DNA from 4 places in the Pseudoalteromonas sp. APAL1 genome. Region 1 is predicted to be linked to each of the others. Evidence: predicted binding sites of a transcription regulator. Region 1 holds the regulator's gene; each other region holds the start of a gene.

Region 1 (4,732 bases):
CGCACAGTGATGACTTTACCGTTTTGGCTGTCTAAATATATGGTTGTCGCAAGCCAATCATCGAAACGAACTTGCCATATGTTTTGTTTATGGGCAGCTTCGCGGGGTCCTTGTTTTAATTGCTGTACTTGCAAAACATTGGCATCAATCAGTAAGTGTGCTTTGGCGTTCGCGATAATTTCAGCCTCACTGGGTTTTGCCATGGGAGCTCCAGTATGACCATTAAAGCTGACAGTGCTTTGCTCAGTAGTAACTTCAATGATTGGTGCATTTAAAAAGTGACTATAGTTAATCGCTTTTATTTGTTGAAATTGGGCGGTTATCCGATCAACTGATGCTGTGTAATCAGCCATCATAAATGGATTATCTAAACTGCGTTTTGCTAAATGTTTACCATGGACTTTTTCGAGGGGGAGTGAACTCATTACTAAGCCTCCCGATAGCCATAGAAGTAGCTGAATGGCTAGCAGATAGCCAAGCCATTTATGCCCTTTGCGAGCATATTTGAACATGCGTTTATTCATCATTACTCCGTTATTATTGTTGTATGGGAGCTATTTTAGGTTGTTTAACTGTATTGCCAATGCGGCATAATGTCGCATTAACTGTATTCTAGATTTGGTATATATACAAAACTGAGTTAAAGTTTCAGTCGATATCAATAGAGGGTAAAAACGAGAGTATGTCGGAAATTCAATTTTTAAATGTGGATCTGGAGCTTGAATCAAAGCACGATATTAGTGCACTTGTTGCTGATTTAAAGAAAAATGCCATGGTTTTACATTACGACCAAGATGAATACCGTCAACTAGCGCGTATTGAGGCTGCTGCTGATATCAGTACACCAGACAAAGCGATTAATCAGTTGTGTGAATTAATTGAATCGTGTTCACGAAATGCTCTTAAGCAGTGGTTGTCGTGCTCTAAACGTACATTTGATATTGGCTTTGAATCAGGCGTTTCACCAAAATGTTTTAATCAAGCCCTGCATGCTGATACCTTGTTGCGTATTTCAGCGATTGGCGCAGGGGTTGAAATTACGATTTATCCAGTCGAAAAATAGCCTGAGCTTAGCGCTCTACAACAGCTGCGGTCATTCTTGATACGCAGCAAAGCTCTCCTGCGGCATTGGTAATTTTAATATCCCACACTGAAGTGCGCTTACCTAAATGAAGAGGCTTTGCTGTAGCCGTTAATACACCCTTACGAGATGCTTTCATATGGTTGGCATTAATTTCTTGGCCAACAGCATAAAATTTATTGAAATCAACCACAAAGTTAGCCGCATAGCTTGCCACTGTCTCGGCTAACACAACGTTCGCTCCGCCATGTACCATGCCCATAGGGTTATGATGCTCAGGAATGGCAGGCATAGTCGCCACTAAATAATCATCACCAATTTCAGTCACCTCAATGCCCATGGTTTTCATTAAAGTACCTTGCCCGGTGATCCCTTGCTCTAAACTTTTACAAAGCTCTAGTGTGATTGGTTGATGCCAAATACTCATTGTATTTCCTTGCCTGCAAATTAAAAATAATACCTTATGGCATCTTTATACCTGGTTCAATGTTAGTTTTGTAGCAATATGATGGCGTTAATTTAAATTTGCGATTTTCAGATAACTGTATATACTCACAGTTAAATGTACTGTATGGAAAACCAGTTGTATGCGCCCATTAACAAAACGCCAATCGCAAATTTTAGAACTAATTAAAGTCTTTATTAAAGATACAGGCATGCCACCTACGCGTGCTGAAATAGCTCAAACATTGGGTTTTAAAAGTGCCAATGCTGCCGAAGAGCATCTAAAAGCACTGGCAAAAAAAGGCATGATCAAAATGAAGCCTGGGGCGAGTCGTGGTATTCAATTAATTGAAGAAGACGAACCTGAGCAATTAGGTTTACCTTTAATTGGACGAGTTGCAGCGGGTGAGCCCATTTTGGCGCAAGAACATGTTGAAAGTCATTGTCAGGTTGATCCTTCACTATTTAAACCTGCGGCTGACTTTTTACTGCGTGTAAATGGTATGAGTATGAAAGACATTGGCATCATGGATGGTGATTTACTCGCAGTACATAGAACGCAAGTTGCTGAAAATGGTCAGGTTGTTGTTGCTCGTGTTGATGAAGATGTAACTGTTAAGCGTCTTGAAAAAGCTGGGCGTAAAGTATTTTTACATGCTGAAAACGAAGAATTTTCGCCAATTGAAGTTGATCTTGAGCATGAATCTTTCAATATTGAAGGGTTAGCGGTGGGTGTTATTCGTAATGCCGACTGGATGTAACTGTTTCTAGAATAGTGCACCAAATTGCTGTAATTTGGTGCGTTGCTTGTTTTTTATTATTTAGCATTGATTTGTAAACCCTTACTCTTTGTATAAAGCCTTATATGGCGCAGTTTTTCACTCTTTTTTTACTCTCACTCTGCCTCTCATTTTAAAATAACGCGCTGATTATAGTTGTTATTTTTGCACCAAAATAAACATTTATTACTACTAAAACTTGCTTATTGCTCATTTTTTAACTAATTGGTTAATACAGTGTATTAACACCTGATTAATAAAAATACACTCAAATGTGCTAGGTGTTAAACATAGGGTTGGTATCATCGCTGGGTCAAAATGATACGTAGTCGCTCTGAACAATAAAAAAAACGAATGGGCACCTTGTTGTATCGCCTTTTCGCTTTGCGTCTTGCAATAGCATTAAAAGGAGCCGTCACATGGGTAAACTGCGTTATGCCTTGTGGCTTATATTACTCTCACCTGTGCAGTTAGCATTGGCAAATAGCCAATTTAATATGCGTAAAGGGGTGACTGATATAAGTAATAGTGTTTATGAATTACACATGACGATATTTATTATCTGTTGTGTGATAGGCATCATCGTTTTTGCGGTGATGTTTTGGGCTTTGATCCATCATCGAAAGTCGAAAGGAGCCAAGCCTGCGCAATTCCACGAAAGTACCAAGGTTGAAATTCTTTGGACTGCCATACCATTTGTGATCTTAATCGCCATGGCAATTCCAGCTACAAAAACACTGATAGCGATGGAAGATGCTTCTAAAGCCGATATTACAATTAAAGTAACGGGCTCACAGTGGAAATGGCATTACGAGTACATGGGCGAGGAAATTGCTTATTACTCAATTCTATCTACTCCAAAAGACCAAATAGATAACCAAGCTGACAAAACAGAACATTACTTACTTGAGGTTGATAAGCCTTTAGTACTTCCTATCAATAAAAAAGTTCGTTTTCTAATGACCTCAGATGATGTTATTCACTCATGGTGGGTGCCTGACTTTGCGGTTAAAAAAGATGCAAACCCGGGTTTTATCAATGAGGCATGGACACGCATAAATGAGCCAGGCATCTACCGGGGTCAGTGTGCTGAGTTGTGTGGTAAAGATCATGGTTTCATGCCTGTTGTTGTGCAAGCGTTGCCTGAAGACGAATTTGCTAACTGGCTAGCAGAGGCTAAGCAAGAAAAGGCCAATGCTGCAGCAGCTGATGCGGCTTTATTAGATCAAACATTACCGAAAGAAGAATTAATGGTTCTTGGGGAGCAAGTTTATATGGCAAGTTGTGCGGCTTGTCATCAGCCTACAGGAATGGGCTTGCCGGGAGTGTTTCCTGCTCTTAAGGGGAGTCCAATTGTGCTTGGAGATGTAAAAGACCACATCGACATCGTATTACATGGTAAGCCGGGTACAGCGATGCAAGCATTTGATAAACAGCTTTCAATTAAGCAACTTGCTGCGGTTATCACATATAAGCGAAATGCATGGGGTAACGACACAGGCGATGTGATTCAACCAAGTCAAATTCAAGCAGCTATCGATGCAGCAACGGAGGCGAAAGAATGAGCAACGTTATTAATGAACAAGCCACTGAGCATGCGCATCATGACCATCATCCTGCAAAAGGTTTCAAACGTTGGCTTTACACCACCAATCATAAAGATATTGGCAGTTTATACCTGATATTTTCGCTCACTATGTTTTTAATTGGTGGCGCGATGGCAATGGTGATCCGCGCTGAATTGTTTCAACCTGGTTTACAACTAGTCGATCCACACTTTTTTAACCAAATGACCACAGTGCATGGTTTGATAATGGTATTTGGTGCGGTAATGCCGGCATTTACAGGGCTTGCTAACTGGATGGTGCCTATGATGATCGGTGCACCCGATATGGCGCTACCACGGATGAATAACTGGAGTTTTTGGATTTTACCATTCGCGTTTTTAATCTTGTTGGCTTCGTTACTTATGCCGGGTGGTGGCCCTGCATTTGGTTGGACTTTTTATGCGCCACTTTCAACGACCTATAGTAACGATAATACAGCCTTGTTTGTGTTTGCTATACATATCATGGGTATTAGTTCAATCATGGGCGCGATTAACGTTATTGTGACTATCGTTAATATGCGAGCGCCCGGCATGACATGGATGAAGTTACCACTGTTTGTGTGGACTTGGCTTATTACGGCATTTTTGTTGATTGCTGTGATGCCTGTTTTAGCTGGGGCGGTCACTATGGTGTTGACCGATAAATACTTTGCAACCAGCTTTTTTGATGCGGCGGGGGGCGGTGACCCTGTGATGTTCCAGCACATCTTTTGGTTTTTCGGTCACCCTGAAGTGTACATCATGATTTTGCCGGCATTTGGTATTATTTCAACCATCGTGCCGACCTTCTCACGCAAGAAGTTATTTGGCTACGCTTCT
Region 2 (4,732 bases), on a different contig from region 1:
AGTGCTCAGTAAAATAATGTGGCTGCAACTTTAGCTGGGCGAATAAACGCTGATTAAAAAAGCTGTGTTGAATCACTTGGCCATAGGAGGTAATACTTGTGAGTGCTGGGTCTTGCCACTTATCGTCATCGGGCAGCAATAATATCAGTACACCGCCTGCTTTTACGGTGCCTGCAAGTGCGGCTAATTTATCGGCATATAAGCCGCTAAAACCATCAAAAATTGCGTTTTGAAACTCTTGACCAAGAATTTGGTGAGCATGTTTTGGAAACTCACTATTTGCTAATAATGAGCTGCTACTGAAAACATAGTTGTTTTTAAGCGCTAATTGGTTTGCAAACTGATAGCACCAAGCTTCGCTTCCTTGCACTATGACAAGCTGGCGATGCTTTGCAATCACCAGCTCGTTGCACAGTGCTGTTAAATACTCATTATAAGGCTTGAAGTCTTGCATAGTGTGTTACAAGCCATTTGCTGCCTAGGTCATCAAAGTTCACTTGAATACGTGACTGTGCGCCGCTACCTTCGTAATTGAGTACAGTACCTGCACCAAACTTGGCATGCAAGACGCGTTGCCCCAAGTTAAAGCCGCTATCTTCAAATGCGGCATGTGTCACTGATGGACTAAAACGACCTGCTGCAGGAGGTCTTGAAACCTGTGTTTTAATACGAATTTCTTCGATACAGTCTTCAGGCATTTCACGTAAAAAGCGTGATGGGCTGTGGTATTTTTCTTGGCCGTATAAACGGCGACTTTCTGCATGACTAATATACAGTTTTTCCATCGCGCGAGTCATACCGACATAACATAAACGGCGCTCTTCTTCTAAACGGCCAGACTCTTCATTACTTTGTTGAGATGGGAACATGCCCTCTTCAACACCAACCATAAATACCAGAGGGAATTCTAGGCCTTTTGCTGAGTGCAGGGTCATCATTTGCACGGCGTCTTCGTGCTCGTCAGCTTGACCTTCGCCAGATTCTAGAGAGGTATATGCCAAAAAGCCCTGTAGTGGCGAGCTGAACTCTTCATCTTCAGGGAGTTCATATTGACCACAAGCACTAATAAGCTCTTCTAAGTTTTCTACCCGGGCACGGCCTTTTTCACCTTTTTCAGCTTGATACATTGCCATTAACCCAGAGGTTTGAATGGCGTATTTCGCTTGTTCTTCTAAAGTGAGATCGCTGATCTTATCTTCGATATGCTCAACAAGCTCTAAGAATTTAGTGACGGCACTTGCAGCTCGGCCAGATAAGTGCTGCTGCTCGATAATAGCTTTTGCGGCATACCAAAGTGGCAATGATTCATTGCGCGCGCAATCACGAATATGGCTTAGTGTTTTATCACCTATGCCACGGGCTGGGGTGTTAATAACGCGCTCGAAAGCTGCATCATCTTGACGGTTACCCACTAAACGTAGATACGAAAGTGCATCTTTGATCTCTTGACGTTCGAAGAAGCGCATACCGCCGTAAATACGGTATTTTAAACCTTCTTGTAGCATTGCTTCCTCGAGTACACGAGATTGTGCATTGTTACGGTATAAAATCGCGGCATCTTGTAATGCATTACCTGCATTTAGCCAGCTACGCAGTTTGCTGCTGACAAAGCGCGCTTCGTCTAATTCATTAAACGCAGCGTAAACAGAAATAGGCTCACCATCATTGCCGTCTGTCCAAAGGCTTTTGCCCATGCGTTCAGCATTGTTTTTGATCAGCGCATTTGAGGCTTTCAAGATGGTTGCCGTTGAGCGGTAATTTTGTTCAAGGCGAATGGTTTCGGCTTCGAAGTCAGTTAAAAAGCGTTTGATATTTTCAATTTTTGCGCCACGCCAGCCATAGATACTTTGGTCATCATCACCCACAATCATAATACTGTTCGTATTACCCGCGAGTAGTTTTAACCAAGCGTATTGGATTGTATTAGTATCTTGGAACTCGTCTACTAGCATGTGAGCAAAACGCTGTTGATAGTGACGTAAAAGTGTTGGGTGGTTTTTAAGTACTTCGTAGCAGCGTAGCAGAATTTCGGCAAAGTCGACCAAACCTGCGCGATCACAAGCCTCTTGATATGCAGCGTAGACTTTCAGCATCATCTGCTCATTAATATCGTAGGCTTGAATGTCTTTAGGACGTAGACCTTCATCTTTTTTCGCGCTGATATACCAACCAAATTGTTTTGCTGGCCACTTTTTATCATCGATGTTCATCGCTTTAAGCAAGCGTTTGATCATACGTTGTTGATCGTCAGAATCTAAGATTTGAAAGCTTTCAGGCAAGTTCGCTTCACGGTGATGGGCGCGTAAAATGCGGTGAGATAAGCCATGGAAAGTGCCAATCCACATACCGCCAACCGGTGCTTTTAAGGTTTCTTCTACACGGGTGCGCATTTCTTTCGCGGCTTTGTTAGTGAAGGTTACCGCAAAGATGCTGTATGCAGAAGCTTGCTCAACTTGCATGAGCCATGCGATGCGATGAACAAGTACTCGAGTTTTACCAGAACCTGCACCTGCAAGTACTAGCATGTTTTGCAATGGGGCTGCGACTGCATCCCGTTGTTTATCATTTAAGCCATCGAGTAATTCAGAAACGTCCATCGTTACGCCTTTTCAATCTATAATGGGTGGAGTATAACAGGTGTTTATGCAAGGCTAAATAAAATACTGTTTTTATAAACAGCTATTTTGGCAAGTCATTAAAATTACGAAAGGATACCTATCCGCAATAATACTTAATCATTTTGAGGGATTAAACCTGTCGCTACCTGCGTTAAAAATTTCTCATTTAGAACAACTAAATAACGAAATTTTTGCCTTGTTATCAACGAGGTTTTATTGCCTCAAAATAGATCACTTAATTAAGCGAATAGGTATGAAAGTTGTGAATTTGACCGATTTTTAGCAAAAAGAACTAAAATCAAAATAACGCTACTTTTTAACACTTTGATTTGTAAGTCATAATAAGTTGGCATAAAGTGTGTTTATAAAAAGTATAATCATTAAAAACTACAGAGGTTAGTATGGCAGAGCAAGGTTCTGGCGGTAATGTAATCGCAGCAATATGTAATATCTTTTTTCCTGGTTTAGGACAATTGGTACAAGGTCGTTTAATGGCGGCTATTGCATTCTTTTTAGCATGGGTGATTAGTGGTGCACTAATATATGTTGCAGTAGGTTTTATTTTACTGCCTATCGTATACCTATGGGCGATTATTGATGCTGCACGCTTCAAATCGCGACTCTAGCTATTTTAAATAGCATAAATACGAGCGCCCGCATGGGCGCTCGTGTTGTTTTAACCTTGCAAAACTCGCCACGTCTAGCTGCAAACGGTATAATTAGCACATAACGTATTACGAGTACCCTTCATGGAATATCAATTTATCCGCGACCCAATTAGCGGTTTACGCATTAAAATTTCCTCTGAACATGCCGTCATAGGCCGTTGGCTAAACGAAGAAGTCGGTAAAGAAAAAATCGCGATGGTGCAAGCGTTGATCTCTGCGGTTAAGAGCAGCAATGAGCCATTAACTTTACAAGGTCAAGAAATTGATTTGATCTTAAGTAAAGATGAAGCGTTATTCGAAGCACATGCATTACATCAAGACAACGAAGACCTAGTTGCCTATCAAGATGATGATTTAATGCTTGAAGAAGAAGGCCTCTGCAGTGGCTGCGGCTTTGAAGACTTTGTTGATTTAATTGAATCTTGGCAAGAGTTTACACAAGGCCGATAAGCAGAAACATGTTCTGCTTATCGGTTGCCAATTTATTGCTCGCTCACTGATTTAACAGCGGCTAGTAATAAATCTTCTGTTAAGCGTACTTTGTAATTTGGGTTAGCGTATTGAAAATGAACTAACCCATTTGTGTCTATCACGAATACAGCGGGTACTGGTAGCGCGACTTTCGCCTCACCTTCTAACGAGACAAAGTTAACCCCAAGCTTATTACGGTAAATCTTTGCTGTTTTGTCATCTAAATAAAACGCTAGACCTAACGTTTGCGCCAAAGTGAGGCTGTCGTCAGAAAGCAATTGATAGCTAGGAGCTGTAATTTTTGTTTCAGCGAGTTTTTCAGGGCTGTCTGGCGAAACGGCAATTAATTGCGCGTTTAAATTTGCTAATTTTTTCTCAATTTTTTGTACGCTGGCCAATTGCTTTGAACAATATGGGCACCAACCGCCACGATAAACAATCAGCACCGTGGTTTTTTCTTTAAAGCGTTCAGTTAAAGACACTGTTTTGCCGTATTGGTCTTTTAATTCAATATTTGGCACCGTTAATCCTGGTAATAATGGACTGACTCGCTCTGCAGATTCGGCAATATTGGTCGCAGTTGCAGCGATAACTTGACTTGATAGTACAAACAGCACGCTAATGAGTAGAGATTTAAACATGGGCTTCCTCGGTTATTTTTTTCAACTGCAAAGATGACCTGATTGTTGCGGGATTAATTTCATCTTTACCTACATCAAACTCAAATTTAACTGTAGTATATAGGCAAATAAAAAATGCAAGTTGGGATAAAGAATGTCTGCTAATTTACAAAAACTCGTTGTTATGCTCGAGATGCAAAATGCGATGAATACCAAAGTTCATGAGCAATGGTTTAGCCAAGGTTTTGAATGGTATCGTGCAATTTGGGTTGAGTGTGCTGAAATGCTTGACCACTACGGTTGGAAGTGGTGGAAAAAACAAACCCCAGATACTGAACAAGTTATTTTAGAGTTA
Region 3 (4,732 bases), on a different contig from region 1:
TATAAACACCTCAGGTTCGTGGCTTGTAATGATGACTTGCCCATTAGGTTTATCATCTAAGTAGCCATCAAGTAAGGTCAGCAAAAATTGAATACTTGTTTGATCAAGCGCTGCACTCGGTTCATCTAATAGTAAAAATGGGGCTTGCTTTAAAAAAGCAGTAATAAGCTGGCATTTCTTTTGGTTTCCACTCGATAAAGAACTGAAGCGAGTGTTGAGATGCTCTGTAAAGTTAAAACCTGTAATGAGCTGCTCTGGTATGCCTTGCAACTAAGCTCAATAATTTGCCTCGCAGTTAAAAAATCAGGCAGCACAATACGGTCGCTAGCAATTGAAACATCGTTTTGCGGTGATTTTAATGCCTCATTATTGTATAAAATCTGCCCTGACTGTGGCTCTTCTAGGCCAGCGAGCATCATCAGTAGCGTTGTTTTTCCTCTGCCATTGGCTGCCTGTAAACAAACTCTTTTACCTTGTAATTGCTTATTGTAGTTTTCAAAAACGTGGGCTGAGGCAAAACGCTTATTGAGGTTGTTTATTGCAATCATGTTTACTTCCTTTAATAGTGGAAAAATAATATCACACTCATGTCCCTATTTATTTACATGATTTGTAACAAATATCAAACGGGTAAAACTTGCGTTTAGATTATGAACAGGCAACACTTTATAACGAAAAATTAACAAGGAATAATTACAATGAAACCGAGTTTTCAACTAGCAGCCGTGGCATGTGCACTCAGCCTTGCACTTGCAGGATGTTCACAATCAACCCACTCAACAAGCAGCACCGAAAGCGTGCAACAAAGCCAAACTGTTAAACAGTATGATGCTGAAACCTTTTTTGATACAACCTCAATTATGGGCAGCAGCTTTTCACCAAAAGGCGACAAAATACTCGTTAGCAGTGATGAAAGCGGCATTTATAGCCTGTATGAAGTAGATATAAAAACCGCCAAAAAAACCCGCTTAACAGACTTTGAAGACAGTACTTATGCAGTGGCTTATTTCCCTAAAGATGAGCGCGTACTATTTACTAAAGACTCAGGTGGTAACGAGCGTTATCACATCTATGTTCGCGAAACAGACGGCACAGTTAAAGACCTCACCCCAGGTGAAGAAACCCGTGCAGGATTTGCAGGCTTCACAGAAGACGGTAAACACTTTTTTATAACCAGCAATCAGCGTGATGCTAAGTTTATGGACCTATATCGTGTTGATGCTAACAGCTATGAAGTAACGCCGGTTTATCAAAATACCATGGGGCTGGATGTCGGTGCTATAAGCCCTGACGGCCGCTTTATTGCTTTATCGAAAAACAATTCGAACAAAGACAGCGATGTGTTCATTCTCGATACGCGTAAAAAAACCCTTAAACCAGAGCTTATCACCCGTCATGACGACGACGCTAAGTATGGCCCAGAAACCTTCTCAAGAGACAGTAAATCATTGTATTACTCAACCGATGCTAAAGGTGAGTTTGCACAAGTGTGGCGTTATGACTTAACTACCGGCGAGCACAGCCCAGCCCTCAAAGATGAGTGGGATGTCAGCTTTATTTACTTCTCTAAATCTGGCCGTTATCAAGTAAGTGGTGTTAATGCCGACGCCAGCACTAAGGTGTCGATAATCGATACCACCACAGGTAAAGGTATTGCTATGCCATCGTTGCCTGCAGGTAACTTACGTGGTGTTAATTTTTCAGCTGATGAAAAAACTATGGCGTTTTATTTAAATTCAGACACCTCGCCAAGCAATTTATTTGTGTGGCAAGTCGGTGAGCCGAAAGCTAAACAATTAACTAACACATTAAGTGATGCAATTAATCAAAGTGACTTAGTTGAGAGCACAATTGTGCGCTTTAAGAGCTTCGATGGCTTAGAAATCCCGGGGGTTTTATATAAACCTAAGCAAGCCAACAGCAACAATAAAGTACCTGCTTTAGTTTGGGTGCATGGCGGCCCTGGTGGACAAAGCCGTACTGGATATAGTGCAATGCAGCAGCATCTAGTCAATCATGGTTATGCCATTTTTGCGGTTAATAACCGAGGCAGCTCAGGCTATGGTAAAACCTTCTTCCATTTAGATGATAAAAAACATGGCACTGATGATTTACAAGATATCGTATACGGCAAAAAGCATCTACAAAGCCTAGATTGGGTTGATGCTGATAAAATTGGCATCATGGGGGGCAGCTATGGTGGCTTTATGACCGCCGCAGCACTTGCCTTTGAACCTGAAGAATTCAAAGTAGGCATTAATATCTTTGGTGTAACAAACTGGGTTAGAACCTTAAACTCGATTCCACCATGGTGGGAAAGCTTTAAAAAGGCACTGTACGATGAAATGGGCGACCCCGCGACAGACGGTGAGCGTCACCGTGCAATTTCGCCACTATTTCATGCTAAAAACATCACTAAGCCATTAATGGTGATCCAAGGTGCTAATGACCCACGCGTTTTACAAGTTGAAAGCGATGAGCTCGTTGCCGCTGTAAAGGCAAATGGTGTGCCTGTCGAATATGTATTATTCGATGATGAAGGCCATGGTTTTACTAAAAAGGAAAACCGCATTAAAGCCTCAAACGCATATCTTGAGTTTTTAAATACCTATTTAGATAAATAGCAAAATTGCAAAGGTAAAGAGCCGGTTTTTAAACCGGCTTTTTTATGCAAAACACCTGTATAGAAGCAAAATATAGTAGCTCATACAGTACTGTATAGAATACTGTATAATTTTAATGATAAATTTTTCACCTTTTTGACCTTCCAAAACAAAAAATTAACCCATTGTTTAATAAGAACTAAATAAATTTAATTAACATAAAACTGAATAATTGGTTAAAAAATAGCAAAAAAGTACTTGCGCAAAAACACTGTATAAACTACTGTATACATATACTGTATAAACAACCAGTGAGTGAAAGTTATGTTACAGCCAATTACCTTAAGAACAGTTAAAAGCTACCAACAAGATAACGACAAAGCGTCTGTTAATTTAATTCAAATTGAAGACGAAATATCAGCAACCTTTGAGCTATTAAAAGTATTGCATCATTACAATAGCCAAAATGCATGGACACTATTAATTGCCCCTGATCATGTTCCTAGCAAAGCATTATTAGATTCGTGTTCGATTGATACCAGCAAACTACTTGTGATCAGACAAAAGCATTTAGTTAACCTTGAGTACGTACTTAGCTCTGCATTACATAATGGTAATTTTGCCGCAGTGATCACATGGACAGATATCGTAAACAATCATCAACTTGATTCGATGAATCTAAATCTTGAGCAAGCATCTGCTAAGTTTTATTGTTTTACAACAAGCGCTCAATTAAACAATTTAGTACCGCAGCCACAATAGGCTTGTTAAAATAACAATTTATAGTTTTAGGTAAGTTGTTATGACATCACTCACCCACCCCCTTTGTCCTTGTGGCAGCGAATCGACTTACGAGCTTTGCTGCCAACCTTTTCATACAGGTGCAAGCCAAGCTGATACGCCCGAGCAACTTATGCGTTCTCGTTTTAGTGCATACGCGCTGAAAGATGCAAAATATGTATTTAGCACCTATGCACAAAGCCAACAAGCCGCAAACCCGGTTAGCGAAATTAAAGATTTTGCTAATAGCTGCCGTTTTACCAAACTCAGTGTTTTAGATACAGAACATAATGATCAAGAAGGTTTTGTAGAATTTAAAGCAAATTACTTTTACCAAAACTTGTTTTGTGAGTTACACGAAAAGTCGCGTTTTATTAAAGAAGATGGCCTATGGCGTTACCTAGATGGTAATATAACGCCAGTTGCAGATATTAAAATTGGCCGTAATGATGAATGCCCTTGTGGTAGCGGTAAAAAATATAAAAAGTGTCACGCTCTTTAATTGCTCTTATACCAATCCGCTTAATTAAGTATTATTGCGGGTTGGTATTAGTCTGGTAAATCCAGTCTAGGGCTTGGGTAATCGTTGTTGGGAATGCGGTTGCATGGCGTGCCTGAGGAATAACAAATAAATTTGTTGTAACCAGCGCGCCACTTTGTTTATTAATTTTAGCTGCTAATTGCCTCGCACCCGACACCATTTTTTCACCTTCACTTTCTTCAAGTTCACCCACTGCGATGTAAACTTTTGTTGTGTTGGCAGCTGGTTTTACAGCCATAGCTAATATTGAGTTTTCTTTAAACCACACTGAAGGACTGCCGATAATGTAACTTGAAAAAAGCGAAGGCTCGGTAAATAAGGTAAAGGAAGCAAATAAACCACCCAGCGAGTTACCGACTAATGTACTTTTTTGGTTTGTTCTGTAGTGAGCCTTAATATATGGCAATACAGATTGTTTTAGAAAGTTTAGATACTGGCTTGCTCCGCCAGTTTTACGTTGCCAATTTTTATCTTCAAATGGCGTATAGTCATAAATACGGCTATTAAGCCCCGGCACACCTTTTTGATACCCTACTGCGACGATAATCACCTCTTCCATCGCCCCCGAATTCATCATAAAGCGACTGACGCCAGAGGCAATTGGCAAACTGTAGTTTGCATCTAACAGGTAAACAACGGGGTATCGCTTCTGGTTTTGTTTTTGGTAGCTGCGTGGCAGTTTAATTGTAATGGGGTATTCGTTTTCGATATGTTTATCTTTAACTAAAACAGTATTAGTGCGTGGCAAAGTAAATGGCTCAGCATGGCTTACTGAGCTCACGCCGAAAACACTGATCACAAAAACGAG
Region 4 (4,732 bases), on a different contig from region 1:
CTAGGTACATTTATCCTAGCAATTCAGTTAGGTAAACGTTTATTTAAACTTGATGAGCAAACAACTATTCTTATTGGTGCAGGGAGCTCTATTTGTGGTGCTGCAGCAATAATGGCAACAGAACCAGTTATTAAAGCACAAGCACATAAAGTATCTATTGCGGTTGCAACAGTCGTTGTATTTGGAACCCTAAGTATGTTTACTTACCCCTTAATGTTTGAATATATAGGGTTGAGTGAATACGAGTACGGTATTTTTGTTGGTTCAACCATTCATGAAGTAGCTCAGGTAGTTGCTGCGGGTACCGCTATTAGTGCAAATGCAGCCGACACGGCAGTAATTGAAAAAATGTTAAGGGTAATGATGCTTGCCCCATTTTTGTTTGGTTTATCATATTGGCAAAAACGAAAGGATACAAAGAAAAACTATAACTTAGAAAAATCTTCAGGCCTATCAATTCCTTGGTTTGCGGTTTACTTCATTTTAGTAAGTGGATGTAATTCACTAATTAACCTATCTCAGAGTACAACAAACAATATTGTGTGGTTTGATAATATATTACTCACTATCGCCATGGTGGCATTGGGACTACGAACTCACATTGGGGCAATTCGTCAAGCTGGAATAAGACCCCTACTTTTGGGAAGTTGTTTGTTTATATTTTTAACGTTAGGCGGTTTCGGAATTAACACTGGAGTAAAAGCACTTTTATAGTTGGGTTCAACTACAGGCGAATCGTTAAAAGTGCAAAATATGATTAGTCTGATCTTGCTTCCTAATCGTTAGCGAGTAGACGTGAAATCTCTCTCAAATACAGTAATAAAAATTTACTACATGATTTTTTAAGAGGAGCGCTTGACCGCACCTGCGAAGGCAAAATTTAGCGGCCAAGCGATAAACTGTTATGAATGTTTATGGTTGAGAATTCAGCTCAATTGGAGAGAAAAAATCAGAAATAGGAGGTTTAGCTGTTTCATTGGGCCAAAGTATATTCTCTACTTGTTTGCTCTGCTCCCAATGAACAAAGTCAGGAGCTTTGTCTATTTTCGCCTTTTTAATATTGGCACCAGAAGCGCTACTCAAATTATCAGCAACACTTTCAACAAAAGATAACACGTTTGGCTCATCAGTTGCTGCATTATAGTATGCAATCAAAACCCCATTGAAGAAAACAGCTTTATCACCGTCTTCCGCAGAAATTGAACATAAATCCATAGTTACTCCAGCTCATATATTTTTGCCAAAGCTATCATATGCATTAAATCGCGCCTGATTCTGGGAAAAAGGTTTAAATTTAACTAATAATTGATGTAATCACATAGACCGCGAGCCTAAAAGAAACTTCTTGGTTGTAATGTGGAATATTCACATCTAAAATTACTGTTTATTTGTACAGTATTTGTGATTATGCTTAGCAAACTTACCCCTTCAACCACAGAATTACCTATTGCAGACTTTTCAGTTGCTGCAGGTTTCCCCAATCCATGCGAAGATCACCTATCCGACTCAATCAGTTTAGATGAGCTCCTAATTAAGCGCCCTAGTAGTACATTCCTATTCAGGGTGTCAGGCAACAGCATGTCCCCAGACATTACTGACGGCTCGATAATAGTTGTAGATAGGTCAGTAACAATTAAAACTGGACGAATCGTATTAGCTACATTAGACAACGAATTTGTTGTGAAAGAACTACAATTAAAAAACAACAAAGCCGTTTTTATTAGTAAAAACCCCGACTTCGAGCCAATTGAAATTGATATCGATGAAAACAATGACTGGGATACTCATGTAGTCTGGGGCGTTGTCACTGGTTTAATCAAGATATTCTAATTATGTGGGTTCTTTGCGACATCAATGCTGCTTACGTTTCGTTTTGCCAACTCTTTAACCCCCAATACGACTTTGATAAAACCCCTCTTGGCGTTCTTAGTTCTAACCAGGGCAATGTTGTAGCTCGAAATCAAGCTATCAAAGATTTAGGTATCAAAATGGGAGAGCCAGCATTTAAAGTTAAACAACTGGTGGCTGCGCATGGTGGTCACTTGTGGGGGAGTAATTTCACGCTGTTTGGTGATTTGAGTAACCGTTTTCATACCGAGTTAGAGTACTTCCTATTCGATACAATACGATACTCTGTTGATGAATGCTTTGGGCGCATCGATATAAACTTTACAAAAGATATAAAAGACTACGCACACACCATACAGAGGACACTTAAGAGGAACTTAGGTATTAGTTGTGGCTTGGGTATATCTCAGACAATGACACTAGCGAAACTTGGAAGTCACTGCGCCAAAAAGAAAGAGTGGAAAGAACACACCAATGGTGTGGTTGTATTAGATTCACAATACAAAATTGATTGGGCTCTCAAACATACTCCTGTAGAGGATATTTGGGGGGTTGGAAGTAGAACTACTAAAAAGCTAAATAAATTTGGAATCTATACGGGGTATGACCTTAAAAATGCCGACATTAGTTGGATCAAAAAGACGTTCACAGTTGTTCTTGCCCGTACTGTGGAAGAGTTACGAGGAAAATCTGCGGTTGAATTGAAAGATGTAAACGACTCTCGCGATAGAATTTGCGTATCTCAGAGTATGGGAAAACCGGTGATAGAGCTTACGGAGCTTTCTGAAGCTGTTACAGCACATGCAACAAAGGCTGCGTTTAAACTTCGTCGATTTAAATCTTACACATCGGCAATAACAATATTCATCCACACAGATTCATTTAGACAGGCAGAGCCGCAGTATCATAAGTCACAATCAATTAAACTACCCTACCCCACCGCGGATACATCAACACTGGTGTCTTATGCAAGCTTTGCATTAAAAGCTATTTATAAGAAGGGGTTTAAATACAAAAAAGCTGGCGTTATTTTTGAAGAACTTTCATTACACGATGATATGCAACAACTTGAACTGTTATCTGAGACTTTACCACTGAATATTAGCTCAAAAACGTTGGTCATTGATGAGATAAATAGAAAATTTGGACGTAGTGCAATAAAGCTCGCAAGTGAAGGGTTCTCTCAGTCTTGGCGGCCTAAAGATGATTTAGCACCTTTGAGTTATACAACAAAACTTTCAGATTTACCTATTGCGAAAGCATAAAGATTATTTAGAAGAACCCTACCAAGGTATAAACCCCAGAGTAAATAAAATAACCCAACCCAATTGAAAGAATGGTAATGTTAAAAGCCAACATGAATAGCTTAAAATTATGCGATAAATCGGGCATTTCCATGATGCACCTACAGTGTTTTTTAATGTTATTAAATCATGTATAGCAGACTATCTTAAATAATTCCTTAAATAAAGGTACAAATATGCACGAAATACCGGTCCCATTTGGTATCAATTACTCAGGCCATTTAATTGCAGCTCAATCGATTCAAGTGGGCGGAACCTATACTTGTCCATATTGTGGTGAAGCGCTTATGTGTGATTTGTCTTCTATGCAAAATAAGATGCTCATCCACCCAAAAACTAACAACTGCATCAGCCTAAGTGATAGTTATAAGAAAGCCAAAAAACTAATTAAAGATGTCATCTTAGAAAACAAAAAGGCTGAGACAACAATACAGATCCATCAAAATTGCTATCAATGCCTTAAAGAAATACAAAGAGATATAAAATATTGTACATTTGAAGGGGTTCAAACTGATTATTACTACCATGACTCAGTATGTGATGTGATTGGGCAATTTAGCCATAAAGGACAGTCAATCTATTTGGGCATCGAAATTGTATCTGAACAAGAGCAAGACTGGAGACCATATAGCATTTCAAATGGTTCGGCATTAAGAAGCTGGATCAAACTTAAAGCCTCTGACGTTCTTAAAGATCCATACAATTGGCGACCTCTAAACTCAAAGCTATCACCAAGGCTTTGCCAATCATGCAGCAATACCAGCAAGAAAGGCTCTAAAATAATTGCTGTTGCAGATAAGTACTCAATTCCTAGAGAGCTGTACACAACTGCTCGCAAATCCCCAGATAAGCCGTTCATAGCCGACATTGAAACTTGCTATAGATGTTCAGAAGTAATCCCCGTGTTTTGGTGGTTAGGGACGCCATTTTGCGAAGATGAACCACCATTTCCGCGCCCTTATACAATTGAGCTGAGATTTTCCAAGCAATACGGCGGTAAATACTGGGCAAACACTTGCCCTAACTGTAAATCAATACAAGGTGATAACCATCTCCATGTATTTGAAACAGCGCAATTCAAAGATTTACTATCACCTAAAGTTAAAAGCAGGGAGTCTAATGCTATTAGCATGCTCATGGAGCGTACCAAGCTATTCTATTAGTGCGCTAGCTATGGGCGCAGCACTTCACTAATGAAAGGCATTAGTAGGAAGCGTATAGCCGCGTATTCACACACTAAATAAAGCAGCCCTAAAGCCAGGCTAAAGTTAAAGCATAAAATTATGAATATAATCGCGGTGAGTAAGAGGAAAGCTAATAAAATCATAGCTAAGATGTTAGGGTTTTGAATTAGCCAGTATATAAACACTTTCATGGTGTTAACTGCCCAATGCTTCAAAGTCTATCAATTCTCCTGTATATGTATCCTTTACAACCCCATTTTCAACGGTAACGAAGATAACATTATTCAACCCACTCTTCTTAGTAATACGGATAGACGCATATGACGAAACTAGTTTTTTAACTGTATCTTCAAGCGTCTTAACATCACTTAATTTGACGTCATCATGCCCAATTCG

The links. The regulator LexA, encoded in region 1, represses DNA repair genes until DNA is damaged. The targets are predictions, from matches to a motif close to TACTGTATNNNNATACAGTA.
Region 2: uvrD (DNA helicase II) is a predicted target of LexA. The motif match lies at 2,662-2,681, and genes of this name have one in related genera.
Region 3: L1264_RS08155 (SulA-like leucine-rich domain-containing protein) is a predicted target of LexA. The motif match lies at 2,885-2,904, and genes of this name have one in related genera.
Region 4: L1264_RS16710 (LexA family protein) is a predicted target of LexA. The motif match lies at 1,379-1,398, and genes of this name have one in related genera.

What each region holds. Positions count from the first base shown of each region.
Region 1 covers NZ_JAKGAW010000009.1:32,306-37,037, forward strand. The annotation lists gene L1264_RS06250 (hypothetical protein) at 1-524, opposite strand, end outside; gene L1264_RS06255 (hypothetical protein) at 683-1,063, shown strand; gene L1264_RS06260 (PaaI family thioesterase) at 1,071-1,508, opposite strand; gene lexA (transcriptional repressor LexA) at 1,669-2,286, shown strand; gene coxB (cytochrome c oxidase subunit II) at 2,724-3,869, shown strand; gene ctaD (cytochrome c oxidase subunit I) at 3,866-4,732, shown strand, end outside.
Region 2 covers NZ_JAKGAW010000018.1:4,060-8,791, forward strand. The annotation lists gene L1264_RS10565 (GNAT family N-acetyltransferase) at 1-454, opposite strand, end outside; gene uvrD (DNA helicase II) at 432-2,597, opposite strand; gene L1264_RS10575 (hypothetical protein) at 3,020-3,244, shown strand; gene L1264_RS10580 (YacL family protein) at 3,368-3,736, shown strand; gene L1264_RS10585 (peroxiredoxin-like family protein) at 3,769-4,398, opposite strand; gene L1264_RS10590 (dUTP diphosphatase) at 4,532-4,732, shown strand, end outside.
Region 3 covers NZ_JAKGAW010000012.1:51,513-56,244, forward strand. The annotation lists gene L1264_RS08140 (AAA family ATPase) at 1-261, opposite strand, end outside; gene L1264_RS21495 (ATP-binding cassette domain-containing protein) at 150-548, opposite strand; gene L1264_RS08150 (S9 family peptidase) at 699-2,624, shown strand; gene L1264_RS08155 (SulA-like leucine-rich domain-containing protein) at 2,928-3,365, shown strand; gene L1264_RS08160 (YchJ family protein) at 3,406-3,885, shown strand; gene L1264_RS08165 (alpha/beta hydrolase) at 3,917-4,732, opposite strand, start outside.
Region 4 covers NZ_JAKGAW010000040.1:20,742-25,473, reverse strand. The annotation lists gene L1264_RS16720 (YeiH family protein) at 1-714, shown strand, start outside; gene L1264_RS16715 (hypothetical protein) at 913-1,215, opposite strand; gene L1264_RS16710 (LexA family protein) at 1,408-1,830, shown strand; gene L1264_RS16705 (Y-family DNA polymerase) at 1,833-3,113, shown strand; gene L1264_RS16700 (hypothetical protein) at 3,329-4,315, shown strand; gene L1264_RS16695 (hypothetical protein) at 4,532-4,732, opposite strand, start outside.